Regions from separate parts of the Halomonas sp. 5021 genome, predicted to be linked through region 1. Evidence: predicted binding sites of a transcription regulator. Region 1 holds the regulator's gene; each other region holds the start of a gene.
What was found. Region 1 encodes sigma-54, which starts transcription at its own class of promoters, with help from an activator protein. Its sites were predicted from a motif close to TGGCACNNNNNTTGCTNT; they were not measured.
Positions count from the first base shown of each region.

Region 2: glnA (glutamate--ammonia ligase) is a predicted target of sigma-54. The motif match lies at 614-631, and genes of this name have one in related genera.
Region 3: R3F64_RS13510 (formate/nitrite transporter family protein) is a predicted target of sigma-54. The motif match lies at 778-795, and genes of this name have one in related genera.

Region 1 is NZ_JAXOVU010000001.1:137,084-139,358, forward strand. Features, by position in the region: gene hpf (ribosome hibernation-promoting factor, HPF/YfiA family) at 1-27, opposite strand, end outside; gene R3F64_RS00625 (RNA polymerase factor sigma-54) at 114-1,535, opposite strand; gene lptB (LPS export ABC transporter ATP-binding protein) at 1,640-2,275, opposite strand, start outside.
Region 2 is NZ_JAXOVU010000004.1:152,327-154,601, forward strand. Features, by position in the region: gene R3F64_RS09310 (hypothetical protein) at 1-308, opposite strand, end outside; gene glnA (glutamate--ammonia ligase) at 847-2,253, shown strand.
Region 3 is NZ_JAXOVU010000008.1:62,033-64,307, forward strand. Features, by position in the region: gene R3F64_RS13505 (MipA/OmpV family protein) at 1-337, opposite strand, end outside; gene R3F64_RS13510 (formate/nitrite transporter family protein) at 947-1,759, shown strand; gene cynS (cyanase) at 1,832-2,272, shown strand.

The DNA of each region.
Region 1 (2,275 bases):
ATGATGACCGGTGATATTGACTTGCATTGACGTACTCCTTATCCGTCGGACTGTCCTTCGATTGTAACCCTTTTTGGCGTTAAGCAAAGCCCTTGTGTTGAGTTTCCGTTTGCTTAACGTAAGCGACGCCGTTCGCTGGACGAAGGGATGCCCATGCCTTCGCGGTATTTGGCAACCGTGCGACGTGCCACGTGGATGCCGGCTTCCTCCAGCAGGGTGACCAGACGGCTATCTGACAAAGGTTTGCCGGGGGGTTCTTCCTGAATCAGTTTTTTGAGACGAGCGCGAATGGCCGTGCTGGAGTGGCTGTCGCCGTCCTGGCCACTGATCTGGCTGGAAAAGAAGTATTTAAGCTCGAAAATGCCCCGCGGTGTATGGATGAACTTCTGGGTGGTGACGCGAGAGATGGTCGACTCATGCATCTCTACCGCATCGGCAATATCGGCCAGTATAAGCGGTTTCATGGCCTCTTCGCCGTGTTCGAGAAAGCCGATCTGGCGAGTGATGATTTCGCGGCCGACGCGTAACAGGGTGTCGTTGCGGCTGGAGAGGCTTTTGATCAGCCAGCGGGCTTCCTGCAAGTGATCCTTGAGGAACTGGTTATCATGACTCTTGTCGGCGCGCTTGATCAGGCTAGCGTAGTCGGGTTGAATCCTGAGCTTGGGTAAGGCCTCTGGGTTGAGTTCGAGGTGCCAGCCTTCGTTATCGTGGCGAACCACCAGGTCGGGAATCACGTAGCTATCGTCAGTGGCGCTGTAAACGCTGCCGGGGCGCGGGTCCAGGCTTCTGATCAGTTGGATGACGTCATCGAGTTGCGCATCGTCCAGGCCGAGTCTTCGCTTGAGGAGGCGCTGATCATTTTTACCCAGCGCTTCAAGGAACTGGCGAACCAGACGCCGCGCAGGAATCAGCAGCGGTGTATCACCGGGTAGTGCGGCGAGCTGAAGCATCAGGCATTCGCGAAGATCGCGGGCGAAGATGCCGGTGGGCTCGAACTGTTGCAGTCGCAGTAGAATGGTCTCAACCTCGCGCTGGCTGAGGCCTTCCACGCCCTGGTCTCGCAGTCCTTCGCGGATATCGGCAAGGGGCTGGGTGAGATAACCGTTAGCATCCAGTGCGTCAATCAGGCTCTCGGCCACCAACTGTTCACGTTGGCTCAAATCGGTCATGGCGAGTTGCCAGAGGAGGTGGCCATGCAGCGTTTGCCCGGTGGCCTGGCGCTCGAAGTCAGGTCCCTCGCTACTTGTGCTGCCACTGCCCATCGTATCCTGATAGGTATCTGACCAGTCGCTATCGACGGATAGCTCCTTGGGAATGCTATCTGCCCACTCGCTTGCTTCCGGCTCGCTGTCAGCTTGCTCGCTTTCGCTGAACTCATCTTCCTGCTCGAGCATGGGGTTGGCGTCAAGCGCTTGCTGGATTTCCTGGCGTAAATCGAGCGTTGATAGCTGTAGCAGGGCAATTGCCTGCTGCAGCTGGGGTGTCATGGTGAGCTGAGTGCCGATCCGCAGTTGAAGAGAAGCTTTCATGACCATCTGAGAACCACTCGTTTATCGGAAAGCATCCACCCTAGTGCGAGTTGTGTTTGGGTGCAAGTGCAATAAGTATGCCATCGGCAATAAATATGCCATTGCTGGCTTTAGAGACGGAAATCAGCACCTAGGTAAACGTCACGCACCTCCTGGTTGTCAAGAATAGCGGCCGGCGAACCGCTGGCGATAATATGCCCGTCGCCGACGATATACGCCACATCGCAAATATCCAGCGTTTCACGCACGTTATGATCGGTAATCAATACGCCAATACCTCGCTCCTTCAAGGCGCGGATGATCGACTTGATATCGCCCACGGAGATGGGGTCTACACCTGCGAAAGGCTCATCAAGCAGGATGAACGCAGGCTCTGTCGCGAGGGACCGGGCGATCTCGACGCGGCGCCGTTCGCCTCCGGAAAGGCTCATGCCCATATTGTCGCGGATGTGGGTAATGTGGAACTCTTCCAGGAGTGTTTCCAGGCGTGCTTCGCGTCCGGCTCGATCCAGGTCGTGACGGGTTTGTAAAATGGCCATGATGTTGTCGGCGACGGAGAGTTTGCGAAAGATCGACGCCTCCTGGGGCAAATAGCCAATGCCTGCCTTGGCGCGCTCGTGCATGGGTGCTCGGGAAAGGTCCAGGCTATCAATCCCGACGCTGCCTGCATCTGCCTTGACCAGGCCGACAATCATGTAGAATGAAGTGGTTTTACCGGCGCCGTTGGGGCCGAGCAAACCGACGAT
Region 2 (2,275 bases), on a different contig from region 1:
AGCATGGGAAACATTGCCACCCAGAGGGTCACCGGCAGGGCCTTGGCGTGGATGGCAAACACCAGCCATTCGGCCTGACTGGTGGCGGCCGCATGGTTCAGCCGCGCACCCAGCGCGGTGCCCGGCAGGGTGGTGCAGTGGGCAGCGAAGCGTTGCTCCATCAGGGTTAACCGGGGGTCACGGAGCAAACTGGTTATCTGCAGTGTGAAAGCGGGATGGTCGGCGGCTGCTAGGTGAATGTTGCGTAAATGGCGGGGCAGTTGGGCACCCGTTACGCTGGTGTCGATAATAAAGCAGACCGACTTCATGGGTTGCCCTCCGGTCTATGTGTCTGGTTTTTGCTTATTGTAACTGATTGTGTATAAAAGTTTACTATAGTCTCTACCGTTTGGCGCGCAAGTAAATTAAGCGGGTGGATTTGGCTGTAATATCGAGTGCACCTCTATGGTGCAATTAAGTCCGTTCTTGCTTATTTGTGGTGCAATAGTTGGCGGCATCGGGTTTTGAATGGACGTTTATGCCTGATATGCAACATGAAGTGGCACCAGAGTGATTTTTAAAGTCATTTAAAAACAACTATTTGCCATTATTTTATGCCATATTGGTGCAAGATTGGCACGCAACCTGCATTATTTGCGGTAGCGGCTAGTAGGTCATAGGCAAATCGCCTGGCGGCGTGCTACAACATTAGCCGGTTTCTATCGCTAGACGTTCTGTTGATGGCAACGGACAAACGTTGAGTGAATAAGCAAGGCAGGCGTGCCATGATGCACGCGACATGTCGAACAACATTTATTGGTAGCTTACTGTCATTAGCTTTAAGCCACGCTCATACCGGAGGACACTATGTCAGCCAAGACTCTCGCGCTAATTGAAGAGCATGATGTTAAGTGGGTAGACCTGCGTTTCACCGACACCCGCGGTAAAGAGCAGCACGTGACCGTGCCTGCCCGCGATGTGGACGAAGAGTTTTTCGAAAACGGTCAGATGTTTGATGGTTCGTCCATCAACGGCTGGAAGGGCATCAACGAATCCGACATGATTCTGCGCCCCGAAGATGGCACTGCCTATCTCGATCCCTTCACTGAAGATGCCACGCTGGTATTGCGCTGTGACATTATCGAGCCGGCCACCATGCAGGGCTATGACCGTGACCCACGCTCCATTGCCAAGCGCGCCGAGGCGTACCTGCAGTCAACCGGTCTTGGCGACACGGCTTTCTTCGGTCCTGAGCCCGAGTTTTTCATCTTTGACGAAGTCCACTGGAAATCCGACATCCAGGGCGCCATGTACAAGATCACGTCTGAAGAAGGTGCATGGGCCACGGACAGCCAGGTAGAAGGTGGCAATCTGGGCCACCGTCCGCGTGTTAAAGGCGGCTACTTCCCGGTTCCACCGGTCGACAGCTTCCACGATATCCGTGGTGCCATGTGTAACACCCTGGAAGCGATCGGCCAGTCGGTAGAAGTTCACCACCACGAAGTTTCCAACGCTGGTCAGAACGAAATCGGTGTGAAGTTCAACACGCTGGTGAAGAAAGCCGACGAAGTTCAGGAAATGAAGTATGTGATCCACAACGTGGCGCATGCCTACGGCAAAACGGCAACCTTCATGCCGAAGCCGCTGGTGGGTGATAACGGTTCGGGCATGCACGTTCACCAGTCGTTCTGGAAGGACGGTACCAACCAGTTCGCAGGCGACGAGTACGCGGGTCTCTCCGAAATGGCGCTTTACTATATTGGCGGCATCATCAAGCACGCCCGTGCCCTGAACGCCTTCACCAACGCTTCTACCAACTCGTACAAGCGCCTGGTACCGGGTTTCGAGGCACCGGTCATGCTGGCTTACAGTGCCCGTAACCGTTCGGCATCCATTCGTATTCCGTACACGGCCAGCCCGAAAGGCAAGCGTGTTGAAACCCGCTTCCCTGACCCGACGGCCAACCCGTACCTGGCTTTTGCGGCGATGCTGATGGCCGGTATCGACGGCATCAAGAACAAGATTCACCCTGGCGACGCCATGGACAAGAACTTGTACGACCTGCCGCCGGAAGAAGGCAAGTCGGTACCCACCGTGGCAAGCAGCCTGGATCAGGCGCTGGAAGCGCTGGACACCGACCGGGCCTTCCTGACCGAAGGTGGCGTGTTCACCGACGAAATGATCGATGCCTACATCGAACTCAAGATGGAAGACGTGGAGCGGATCCGCATGACCACGCATCCGGTCGAGTTTGATATGTATTATAGCTGCTAACAACAGCGGCTAATCTCACCTA
Region 3 (2,275 bases), on a different contig from region 1:
CCGCCGCTGCACCATCGTCTACCTCGTCAAGGCCGCTTAGCTCGCCATCGTTATCACGCCCCGGCAGGTAGGTGATGAACGGTGAAACCTTCCAGTTTCCCTGGCGAAGTAAATTCCAGCCAATACCATCACGGACACTGGCATAAAAGGTATCACCATAGGTAACGCTGGCACTTGGCCAGCCACGCGTTTCATTTTTGTCGCTACCCAGATAGTCGGGAACGCTAAATACACCGGCGCCAACGCTGCCTTCCCACTGGGCCAAAGCGCTACCCGATGCAACCATCAGCAACGTGGATAGCGTAAAATATGATAGGGCAGATAGTCTCGATCTCATGGTTAAAACCCACTGTTATCATTTAGGTTTGGAAGCAATGCCTTAACCAACCAAAGGCCGTCTTCCTTGACGTAAGCAATCAGCGACAACTCCTCACCAGGAATGGCCAGCTGCAAATGGATTGACGATCAGCGTGGCGCAGGAGCCACGCATAACATACATTTATGTATGTAAGCTAGCATTCGCCTTCATTTCCGTCAATTTAACTTCTCCCACCGAATCAACGCTACCACCGAGACAATCAACGACAGAGCGGCCTTCTTGCAACAAGATCGTGCACAGCCCACAAGTGTGCCCCTCAGTGGTGCAGCCCTCACCGAGCAAGCCTTGCGATGGCTGATTCTCACCCCACCACTGGAAAATATAAATTCGACCTTAAAAAAAATAAATCAATGAAATAAATCGATTTTACAATTTTCTCAGCCCTCCAGTTAATAAATTGGCATGCCAAATGCAGCACCCTGACAACGAGCTCAGCGCCTGCAATACCCAGATCCAATCGAAGAGCTAACTCAAAAAGCTAACGCAAAGGGCTAAAGACTAAAGGACTAACACTGGACATTCAGGCGCGGCGTTAATCAACCGAAAATGACACAGGAAAACCTATTCATGTCATATCTAATGCCCAGTGAGTTTGTTACCAAGCTGGTAGACCAGGGTGAAGCGAAAGTCTATATGGGCACCCGGGATACGCTTATTCGCGCCTTCATGGCGGGGGCCACCCTGGCGTTGGCGGTTATTTTCGCCATTACTATCGCCACCCAAACAGGTAATTTCCTGATTGGAGCGCTGCTCTTTCCCGTGGGCTTTGTCATGCTCTACTTGATGGGTTATGACCTGCTCACCGGGGTTTTCACGCTGGTTCCAATCGCCTGGCTCGATAAACGACCCGGGGTCACCCTGCCACGGATGCTCAGGTGCTGGGGGCTGGTAGGACTTGGTAACCTGGGGGGCGCCTTGTTCATTGCCACGTTTGGCTATATGAACTTCACCATGGGCGGCACTGAGGAAATCAACGCCGTCGGCCAGACCATGATGTCTGTCGGTGAAAGCCGTACTGTGGGTTACCAGGATGCTGGCCTAGCCGGTTGGATTGTGCTTTTCCTGAGGGGCATGTTCTGCAACTGGATGGTTTCCATGGGGGTTGTGGGTGCCGCCATCTCGACAACGGTATCCGGCAAGATCATGGCCATGTGGATGCCGATCATTGTGTTCTTCTATCTTGGCTTCGAGCATTCCGTGGTCAACATGTTCCTCTTCCCGATCGGCCTGATGATGGGCGCTGAATTTACGCTGTATCAATACATCATGTGGAATGAAATCCCTACGGTTCTGGGTAACTTGGTCGGTGGTCTGACATTGGTCGGTCTGGTTCTTTACACCACCCACGTGCGTACCCAGCCCAAGAAAAATTTATCTTGATCGAGATCCATTGACTTAAAACAGCTAACAAAACAGGGCGCCATGCGCCCTTTACCACACGGGAGAACTCTCATGGATAAACTTGAAATGCGCCACACCCTGCTTGCCGCCAAAGCGCGCAAGAAAATGAGCTGGGATGATATCGCCACCGCTGTCGGGATGTCGCCTGTGTGGGTAGCGTCAGCTTGCTATGGCATGAACAGCGCCAGCCCCGATATCGCCCAAAAGATCTGCAACACGCTGGATGTCGAGAGCGACGTTGCCGATGCCCTGGTGACATTCCCGACCAAGGTGTGGGATGAAGCCATCCCACAGGACCCCTTCATTTATCGGCTCTATGAAGTTGTCGGCGTATATGGCGAGACACTCAAGGATGTGGTGCAGGAGCAGTTTGGCGACGGCATCATGAGTGCTATCGATTTCACCATGGACGTCGATAAGGTGGAAGATCCCAAAGGCGACCGTGTTCTGCTTACCCTGAATGGCAAGTTTTTACCTTATAAGTCCTGGTAACGC